Regions from separate parts of the Weizmannia sp. FSL K6-0777 genome, predicted to be linked through region 2. Evidence: riboswitches for the same ligand, from Rfam matches in the RefSeq annotation. Region 2 holds a riboswitch; the other holds the start of a gene.
What was found. Region 2 has a riboswitch for thiamine pyrophosphate ahead of NST70_RS07650 (3-oxoacyl-ACP reductase). Riboswitches for the same ligand answer to the same signal wherever they lie in the genome.
Positions count from the first base shown of each region.

Region 1: another riboswitch for thiamine pyrophosphate. It lies ahead of tenA (thiaminase II); the one in region 2 lies ahead of NST70_RS07650 (3-oxoacyl-ACP reductase).

Region 1 covers NZ_CP151971.1:800,084-805,565, forward strand. The annotation lists partial or broken gene NST70_RS03595 (TIGR01777 family oxidoreductase) at 1-366, opposite strand, end outside; gene NST70_RS03600 (alpha/beta hydrolase) at 1,371-2,264, shown strand; TPP riboswitch at 2,595-2,684, shown strand; gene tenA (thiaminase II) at 2,721-3,512, shown strand; gene thiW (energy coupling factor transporter S component ThiW) at 3,552-4,070, shown strand; gene allB (allantoinase AllB) at 4,438-5,482, opposite strand, start outside.
Region 2 covers NZ_CP151971.1:1,638,511-1,643,992, reverse strand. The annotation lists gene thiD (bifunctional hydroxymethylpyrimidine kinase/phosphomethylpyrimidine kinase) at 1-466, opposite strand, end outside; gene thiM (hydroxyethylthiazole kinase) at 472-1,284, opposite strand; gene NST70_RS07650 (3-oxoacyl-ACP reductase) at 1,297-2,058, opposite strand; TPP riboswitch at 2,125-2,236, opposite strand; gene thiD (bifunctional hydroxymethylpyrimidine kinase/phosphomethylpyrimidine kinase) at 2,332-3,141, opposite strand; gene cytX (putative hydroxymethylpyrimidine transporter CytX) at 3,243-4,580, opposite strand; gene NST70_RS07635 (NUDIX domain-containing protein) at 4,851-5,291, opposite strand.

The sequences.
Region 1 (5,482 bases), 840 kb from region 2:
TTGCACTTGCATTGACCAGCACTGCCGGTTTGCGCGGCATGGCAGACAGGATGCGCAACATTTCATCTGTTGCGCACATCCGGCTTTCATAAATTTGTTTTTGGTGTTTGGCACTCCATCTTCCATCGTTTATGGACACGCCGGCCAAGTTGATGAATACATCCGCATTCCCTATTTCATTTTCGGGAGAAGCATCTTCCACCAGCCATTTTACATACTGCACACGATTTGCCGGCTGCTTGTCTTTCCTTGTTAAAATGACCACTTCATGCCCTTCGCGAAGAAGCCTTCATGCCCTTCGCGAAGAAGCATATCCGTTAATTTCCGCCCGATAAATCCGGTCCCGCCAGCGATCACAATCCTCATTTTTGCCCTCCGTTCTGCAAATTTCTCCACGGTTTGCAACTTAAGTCAGGAATAAATGGGCACGAATGATGAAAAATCAAGGTTTCCAACTCATTCGTCCTTGTTTATGGGAAAAAGCCTTCTGTGATGTTCCCGGAGCAGTCCTGATATTAAAAAGGTAATAGAAGACAATATTTTAATCAAGATGGAGCTGATAAAATAAAATGAGTTATGGATCATCATATCAGGAGCCATTAAAATTAAAATAACAGAACCCCCCACGCCTCTTCCATGAAAGCGGACCAGGTGGGGTCATTTTGTTTTGGGAAAGATGAAATTGTAGTCTGATCATAACCAAACCAACATTAAGCCCCCCCCACAACATTTAAAAGAGTTATTGAGAAACAGAAAAATGCAAGTATATTCTTCCTGCTTGGGCAGCATTCGAGTCAACATTCCTTAAGCTTTGTTTCCATATTTAAAAACTTAAAAGACGGATAATAAATCTTCTTGCACAAAATATTGGACTATGATAAGGTAAGGTCAATGAAAATGAATATTCACAAAAATCTGTTAGATACACCGAGTTGGCTGAGAGAAGTACCTTTCTAACCTGATCTAGTATGTTCGAGCGAAGGAAAGTAGGTGATGAAATGACACCTGATGATTTGTAATTTATACACCCGCTTTCCGATTAGGGCGGTTTTTTTATTTTGAGGAACCGCCTCTATCTATCGTTGTTCTTCGTGGGGTTATAGAGCAGACCGTGTCGATAATTCGTAATCAATATCAAACAAGAAGGCATACGCTTATTGGGGTTAGTATGAAACATAAACGCTTGGAACAAGAGAGTTCACTTGGTCAGCTTTCGTTAGCTCGTAAAAGTAACGATAAGTCGAGAAGCCCCTACTTCGAGTGACCCGTCGAAGTGGAAGTAGTTCACTGTGGAGCCATTTTTATACGTATATGTCAATTCTATTTCGTGCAATGTTTTGTACTCGCCTGAAGCGGGAGAAGGGAGAAAAATGAACAATCAATTTCGACGAGAAGATATTGACTTTTATTCAAATGGAACAAGATGCAGCGCGTGGCTATATTTACCCAATGTAGATAAAAGGTGCCCGGTCATTGTAATGGCTCATGGCTTGGGTGGAGTGCGTGAAATGCGGTTGGACGCATATGCTGAAAGGTTTGCTGCTGCCGGGTATGCCTGCTTTTTATTTGATTATCGTAACCATGGAGCAAGTGACGGAAATAAAAGACAACGGATAAATGTAAAAGAACAACTTGCAGATTGGAACTCTGCCATTGATTTCATCAAAAAGAATGATAGGATTGATGATAGTAAAATACTACTGTTTGGAAGTTCGTTTAGTGGGGGACACGTTATAACCCTATCAGCTCATCGAGTAGATATTCTTGCAACCGTGGCACAGTGTCCCTATACAAACAATTTAGCTACAATGAAAACGGTCTCACCACTATCTGCCCTAAAAATATTACCCTTTGCCATAGCCGACGTTTTATCTTCTATTACCGGGTATCATCCGGTCATGATTAAATTGGTGGATGCGCCTGGGAAAGTAGCGATGATGGCTGTTCCTGATTACAAAGAGGTTTTTAAGTTGATGCCTGAAAATTTAAAGTTTGTGAATAAAGCCCCTGCAAGAACGGTTTTGGAATTTTTTAAATATTCTCCTAGTAGATATACTAAAAATATAGAAATACCGATATTTTATGCGGTTTGTCGGAAAGATACATTAGCACCTGCTTGGGCAACCATAAAGTGTGCAAAACGCTCCAAGAAAGCAACGATAAAAGAGTATGACTGTGGACATTTCGATATTTATTTAGGTGATTATTTTGAAAATGCAATAGTAGATTATATAGGCTTTTTTGATAAAATTACAAAAGGCTAGTTGGATAATCAAATGCAACAAGCTAAATAAATGAAAAAAAACATGATAAACCGTTTGCGATAAAAACGCAATCAATACGGGGGTTTATCTATGGTGAAGATTGCCACCCTTCGTGCAGAAGGAAATCCATGCAAGTAATCACTGATATGGTTGGCTGTAATAAAAATACCGTATCTCGGGAACTGAAGCGTGGTACGGGCAGCATTTGAGTCAACATTCTTTGGCTCTGTTTCCATATTTTACAAAAACTTAAAAGACGGACAATAAATCTCCTGTTGCACAAAATACGATACTATGATATGGTAAGAGTAATGTAAATGAATATTCATAATAATCTACTAGGGGCGCCGGGTTGGCTGAGAAGTACCCTTTGAACCTGATCTAGTTCGTACTAGCGAAGGGAAGTAGGTGATGAAATTACACCTGATGATTTGTAATTGATACACCCGCTTTCCGATGGAGGGCGGTTTTTTTATTTTGAGGATGCTCCTCCTGCCATTGCTCGGGGCAAAGGGTGAAACCAGCCTGCAAACCGCATTCGGCTTTCCGGTAAACAAGGAGGAATCATTGTTGAAACGATCTTTTACAGAAAGACTTTATCAAAATGTCCAACCGATTTGGGAGAAAAACCATAACCATCCTTTTGTCGTAGGACTGGGGAACGGAACTTTAGAAAGAGATAAATTTATCTATTATTTAAAGCAGGATTACGTATATTTAGTTGAGTACGCAAAACTGTTTGCCATGGGTGTTGTGAAAGCGGGTAACCTTGACATGATGACGAGATTTGCTGCGGTGCTCCATGAATCGTTGCATTTTGAGATGGAACTGCACCGCCAATACGCTGCCGAGTTTGGCGTTACTCGGACGGATTTAGAAGCAACCCAACCAACGCCGGTCAACCTTGCTTACACGAGTTACATGCTGCAAGTGGCCGCCAATGGAAGCTTGGCTGAACTTGTTGCCTGCTTGTTGCCGTGTGCCTGGGATTATTGGGAAATTGGGAAACTGCTAAAAGTAAATCATCGAGACACATTGGAGGCCAATCCTTACAAGAAATGGATCGAAACCTATTCTTCAGAAACGTTCGGCTCCGGAACGCAGTGGTTAATTGACTTAATGGACCAACTGGCAAGCGGAAAATCAGAAACGGAACTGGCAGTCTTAGAACGCCATTTTCAAATAGCCTCAAAGTATGAGTATTTATTTTGGGATATGAACGATAAAAAACAAGACTGGCCGGTCTGATTTTCATTCGCAACTAAAAAGGAGGGAAGGTTGGTTCTAATGAGAAAAACACAAAAAATAACAGCAACTGCAGTTATTGCAGCTATCACAACTGCATCCAGCAGTTTGATTTATATCCCGGTTGGTTTTGCAAAAATTTTTCCGGTACAGCATTTTGCCAACATACTCTCGGCTGTTTTGCTCGGCCCCGGTTATGCGGTTGCGCAAGCTTTTATATCCTCGCTTTTACGTAACTTGCTTGGGACGGGGAGTATTTTTGCCTTTCCGGGAAGCATGATCGGCGCGTTTTTGGCAGCTTATCTGTACGCGAAGACGAATAAGCTCATTTTTGCCTTTGTTGGGGAGGTCATGGGGACAGGCATTCTCGGTGCCTTGGCATGTTATCCCATTGCTGTTTTCTTACTCGGCCAAGCGTCAACGCTTTTCGGATTTATCCCTGCCTTCTTTTTAAGCTCTTTTGCAGGGGCCATTTTTGGCTATGTTTTGATAAAAGTTTTACAAAAAAATAAAGGGTGGGACAGAATGATCAATCATACCGTAAGCAACCGTAAGTTTTGAGCGAAACACCGGGGAGGAATGAAGGCATTGCCACGGCGCATACAGGATGCCAGCTATTGATAACCGGCCAAAATTTATGCCAGCAAAATCAGGCTCTTGAAAGCAGAGCCTGATGCTGTTGGCATTATGACGGCACTCCGGCATAGTCTGAAACCTTCGCTGGCCGGATCCATTTGCCAACCGGCTCGCCTGTATACAGCCGCTATCCAGATTGAATACGAGCTTCCTCTTACATTTACATTTGAACGAAGCCACGGAGGATTGAGGGCATTGCCACGACGCATACAGGATGCCAGCTATTGATAACCGGCCAAAATTTATGCCAGCAAAATCAGGCTCTTGAAAGCAGAGCCTGATGCTGTTGGCATTATGACGGCACTCCGGCATAGTCTGAAACCTTCGCTGGCCGGATCCATTTGCCAACCGGCTCACCCTTGATACCACCGCCATCCAGATCAAATACGAGCTGTCCTCTTACAAAAGTTTTCGTAACCCGGCAATCAATTTTTCTGCCGATATACGGGCTGTGCTTATGGCGGTAATAGAGGTCTTCCGCACTTACCGTGTATGGCCGGTCGGGATCGAGAAAGAGGAGATCCGCATCTTTTGCGAGCGCAATTTCCCCTTTCGATTTTAAGCCAAAACGTTCGGCAGGGTTGGTTGCAATCATGCGCGTAAATTGCGTAATGGGAATATTGCGCTTTTTGACAGCCTCATCGAACATCAAATCGACATTATTCTGGCACCCGGTTATGCCGCCCCATACCTCAAAAATATTTCCGGTTTCGCTGTCCTTCATTACAGGCGGGCAAGGGGAATGGTCGGATGTCAGCATATCGATTTTTCCTTGTTTCAATCCTTCCCAAAGTTTTTCCTGCTCCGCTTCGCTGCGTAAAGGCGGGGAACATTTTGCAAGCGGGCCGATTTCCGCAAATTGGGCTGTTGTGATTGTAAAATAATGTGGGCACGACTCAAGCGTGACATCCTGTCCTTCGTTCCGCGCTTTCGTAATTTCTTCCACTCCTTCCGCACTGCTGACATGGACAAAATGCAGTTTGCACCCGGTTTGTTTCGCAAAATACAGCGCCCGCTTGATGGCATCCACTTCAGTAAATACCGGCCGTGTTGCAACATAATCAGCCGGGCTTGTTTTCCCTTGTTTAATCATCTCCTCTGCTAACCCATCGGTAATGGCGGCATTCTCTGCATGAATCAATAAAATATGTCCCAGCTCGGCTAATTTTTTCATCCCCGCATAAAGCGTGTAATCATCTACATTTTTAAAGTCTCCCGGCAAATCGGTTCCGCAGCTGGCCATAAAACATTTATAAGCAACAACACCGCAATCGGAAAGTTCTTTTAACTGATCGAGATTACCTGGGACTAATCCGCCGTAAAAAGCGTAGTCCACA
Region 2 (5,482 bases):
TCATATCATCAGTATTTCGGATGGGCATTCCTGCCAGTTCCTCCGCTTCCGGAAGATTCGGCGTCACAATGAAGGCGAGCGGAAGCAGCTGGCTTTTTAAGGCTTTAACCGCTTCCTTTTGCAAAAGGGTTTCTCCGCCCTTTGCAATAATCACCGGGTCCACAACGAGTTTTTCCCAGCGGTAGGCTTTGATTTTTTCCGCGACCACTTCGATGATGCCGGAATCAAACAACATGCCGGTTTTTAGTGCATCCGTCCCCATATCTTCGGCAATGGACGCCAATTGGCGGGAGACTGCTTCGGGACCAAGCGGAAATACCCCCTGGACCCCGCGTGTATTTTGCGCCGTCACCGCGGTAATTACGGACATGCCGTATACTTCTAATTCCTGAAATGTTTTCAAGTCCGCCTGGATGCCGGCACCGCCCCCGGAATCAGAACCGGCAATCGTGAGTGCTTTTTTCATGATGTTCACCCTTCTTTCTTTTCAAAAGAGGCATATTTTTGGATTTCTTCAGGCCCTATTTCTGCCAACTGGTCTAAAAACGCCATTTGAAAACTGCCCGGCAAATCCCCGCCTGTTTTTTCCCTTGCGATTTCCGCAGCAGCGCCGTAAATCGCAAGCGCCGAAACGGATGCCTGAACCGGATCTTTCTCAACAGCGAGAAAGGCGCCGCAAACCGCGGACAAAAGGCAGCCTGTCCCGGTGACTTTTGTTAAAAGCGGGTGGCCGTTATGTACGAGATAAAGGTTTGTACCGTTTGACACCGCATCCGTCTTGCCACTTACCACGACCGTAGTATGAAGCGTTTTTGCCGCTTTTAAAGCGAGTTCGCCCGTATCCAGGCCGGTATCTCCTGCATCGACGCCTTTAACTTTGGCATCTATTCCGATCAGATTGGCGATTTCTCCGGCATTTCCCCTGATGGATGTGAAGCGGATTTCTTTCAGCAATTTTTTTGCCGTTTCTGTCCGGTAACGGGTTGAACCGGCAGCTACCGGATCAAGGACGACCGGAACGCCATTTTCATTTGCAGACTTTCCCGCCAATATCATTGCTTCGACGGCTTTTTCATTTAAAGTGCCGATATTTAACACGACCGCATTTGCCGCTTTCGCCATATCGGCAACTTCTTCCACCGCATCGGCCATTACCGGAGATGCGCCAAGTGCCAACAGCCCGTTTGCTGTAAAATTAGCCACCACAATATTCGTGATATTATGGATAAGCGGATTGGCTTCCCTGATTTTTTCAAGCAGTTCAATTGGTTTTTCCTTTTCCATTTCCATTCCCTCCTAATCCATTACAAGTCCGCCGTCAACGACGAGATTTTGTCCGGTTACCGCCCTCGCCCATGGCGATGCAAAAAACAACACGGCATCCGCAACGTCTTCCGGTTCTGTCACCTTTTGCAGCGGAGTAGTTTCCTGAATCAATTGAAAAACCGCTTCAGATGTGGCTGCACTTGCATCCGTCGTTTTCAGAAGGCCGCCGGATACCATATTAACGGTAATGCCATATTGCCCCAGATCTTTCGCCATGCTCCGGGTGAAGCCGAGGAGCGCTGCCTTGCTCGTATTGTAATCATGGTAGGCGACAACCGGATTTTGAAACAGGTTTGTGCCAATATTGATCACCCTGCCGAAATGCAGCCGTTTCATTTCCGCAAGGCCGGCCTGTATGGTATTTAATGCGCCGCGAACCGCACCTTCCATCTGCAAGCTGTATTCCTCCCACGAAATTCGGGAAGCATCGTGCCGGGATTCCGGATCAAAGCGGAAATGCACGAGGGCATTATTTACAATTGTCGTGACAGGCCTGGAAAAATAAGCTTCGGCCTGCCGGAACATCTTTCTTACCTGCGCCGGATCCCTTACATCCGCCTTCAGGGCAACCGCTTTTTCTCCTAAAATATTCTGAAGATCCTTTGCCTTCCCCTCACTCTCAAAATAGTTGATGACAACGCCCGCCCCTTCTCTTGCAAAAGCTTTTACAACTGCTTTGCCTAACCCCCTGCTTCCGCCTGTGATGACGACCACCTGCTCATCCAGTTTCATTTGTCCCACCCCTTCCCATGCAAAAAAGCCAGGCCCGAAAAGACCTGACTTCATCAGCAAGAAATTTTTTACAAATTCCTACTTTCCTACGCCGGTATGATCCGGATCAGGTCCAAAGGGTTGAAAAACGCCGGTTTTTCTCTCAGCCCGCCAAATCCGGGCACCCCTAGTAGTTTGAAAGATTTACTTTTTTCAATTATAGCTTTTCTATTATGCTTTGTAAAGCTTAATGAAAATCACCGGCAGGGGTTATATTATGTGAATTTAGCTTTGTTATCTTTCTCCATCTTCATCTCTTAATACCCAATGGGCAATTGGTCCATGGCCATGCCCAATTCCCGGGCTCTCAGAGATTGCTCTTGTCAATAATTTTTTAGCTGTTTTTACGCTGTCTTCTAAGGGATGGCCCTTCGCCAACTCAGCTGTAATCAATGAAGACAATGTACAACCAGTTCCATGAGTGTGAACGGTATCAATGCGTTTAGATTCGAGCCATATTGTCTGCTCCCTCGTCACCAGACAATCACGAACAGTTTCTGATGTAACCAGATCATGTCCGCCCTTTAACAGCACAGCACCTGCCCCTCTTTTGAGAATCAGTCGTGCTGCGTGCTCCCGGTCCTGATCAGTACGTATCGTCATTTCTGACAGAACTTCCCCCTCCGGTGTATTCGGTGTAATGACATCAGCAACCGGAACCAATTTCTTTTTAATCGTCGCAATTGCTTCAGGAGCAACGAGATGTGTCCCACCTTTTGCAATCATGACCGGATCCACAACCAGCGGCCTCCATTTAAATCGTTTAATTCCGTCAACAACAGCTTCTATGCGTTCTGCATCAAACAGCATACCCGTTTTTAAAGCTGCAATTGAAAAGTCGTCCGCAATGGATTCCATTTGACGGACAATGCTGTCAACCGGCATTGGAAAAATTCCCTGAACTCCTTTTGTATTTTGCGCTGTCACGGCAACGATTACAGACATGCCGTAGACACCCCTCTCTTCAAAAGTTTTCAGGTCGGCCTGAATACCTGCACCGCCACCGCTGTCAGTTCCTGCAATTGTTAATACCTGTGGTCTCATCTAATATACACCTCTTCTAAAATGATCATAGTATTATTTTTTTTCTGCATTTGACAGATTGGATCCCATCCATTTGTTATAATGTTTTTGAAAATAACTTATCAGCCTGCTGCATGATTCTTGTATATGCCACTGCTTCTAACCTTTGAAAATTGATCCCTATGAAGAAGTCTCATAAGGAAATAATAAAGGACTGCCGTAATAATCAGACTAATAAATGACGAACCAATTGGCCAAGCTTGAAAATAGCTGACTTCATAGAGAGCAAAACCAACCACAAAAGCGACGAAAGCTACCAGATTAACACCGCCCCGGTACCAGTACGATCCTTCTGGTTTAGTCAAGTCTGCTGGCTTCAGGTGTTTACGGATCAAAAAATAATCAACCAATACGATGCTTTCAATGGGAATAAAGACAGCACCAAGGATTAATAAAAAGCTTTGATATTTATCAATTGGAAACACCAGCGAAATCAGTGTGCCTGACACTCCTGCAATGAATACAAGCCGCCTCTCCGAAAACTTTGGAAATAAATTGCTTGCAGAAACACCTGCTGAAAAAACATCTAGAAAAGCTGTCGTTACAGTGGAGAAAAAAATAATAAGCAGACCTGGGATACCCAAGCCCAGTGCACCCATGATTGGAATTGGGCTTGCATTCCAAAGGCCAGTAGCAATGGTACAAAGCAAGCCAACAAAGTACATCCAGATGCTGGATAGAGCATAACCCCAATATGTAGCGTGTGCGGCCCCGTTAATATTCCTTGCATACCGGGAATAGTCTGCAACCAAAGGAACCCAGGAAAGGCACATGCCGATCACATAATCTAATCCGAGAGAGAAAGTAAGATGACCTTTAGGTTTCTTGTCCATTAAGTCTGCAACATTTACTGTTGACAAAACAGCATAGGTCATGATGATGGATAAAATCAATGTTGCACCAACTGTAAATATCTGAAACCATTTTAAATGATTGTGTTTCAAAAGCGCGTTAACCGTTGTGATCAAACCAATCAAGATAATCCAAAAATCCCGGTTCCCAAGAACTCCTGCAAATTTTAAAGATACACAGGCTTCAGCTGCCATCAGAATCATCACAGCTGTCCAGCCAATTAACTGCAGTGCATTGCACAAGCTCGGAAAAAAAGAACCTCTAATCCCAAATGAAGCACGGGTAGCAATCATACCTGATACTCCCTCTCTTGTTCCAATGCGGGACATGAAATACATAGGAACTGACCCGACAAGCATGCCAACGATAATCGTCAGTAATCCATTCTTCAAACCAAGACCTGCCAGTGTATTTCCTGAAAAAATAGCAGCCAGTCCTAATCCTGCTCCGATCCATAACAGTGCAATCTGCAACGAAGCAATTTGCTGTTCCTTTTTTGGCACTACTTCTAATGAGTATTGGACTTTTAATTTCTCATTCGATTCCATTTGAAAACGACCTTTCACATTTTTTGATAACGAAATATATTGTTAAAACAATTGGTTTGGTAATTACATTTTTACGACCAAAAGAATGACGGTATATCTTTTCTGGACGGTTTTATGTAGCTCTTGCTGACATTTGTTTTTATCTGAAATTTGGAAACAGAGAGACTTACAATTATAATGTTTGGAGATCCATCACTTTTTTAAAAGGTGCTGTCAGAAAGATTTTTTGTTTCATATTGAACTGCCTCTCCTGTTCTTTTCGTTTAAATCTTATCGGATAAATGCACCTGCATAGCCTGCTAAAGCGTCCCCAAGCCACAGCGGAACCATTTTTAATAAATTTGCAGGAAGCTGATCTTTCTGAAAAAATTGGAGTGCTAAAGATTCGGAAGAATTGTTTCGCAGCTTTCCTCCTGCAATTTCCGCCAAAAAACAAGTGGTGATAAAATGGACACACTTTCCATCAGGATACTTGAAAACTTGAAATTCAGGGTCGGAATAAACACCAATTATTTGTTTTATCCGAATTGTTAAGTTTGTCTCTTCTTGCATCTCTCTGATTGCTGCTTGCAAAACAGTTTCCCCAGGTTCAACATGGCCGGTTGGAAGACCCCATTTTCCAACATCTGCCCGCTTTTGAAGTAATACTCTTTCCTGTTGATCAAAAAGAACAACGGCTACACCCGGATAAATTTGGTCGATTACATTCAATGCTTCATTCCTCCTTCAAAAAATAAAAAAAGAGGGGAAAGAATCAGCGCATAAGAAATACACTGAACCTTTCCCCTCGGATCTTTTATATCAATAGGTGCCTCTTGTTTTATTACAAGAGATGAAGCCCTCGGTCGCAGACCTTCTGAATGAAGCGGAACCCTAGCTCCAGTTTTCCAGTTCGACAATAT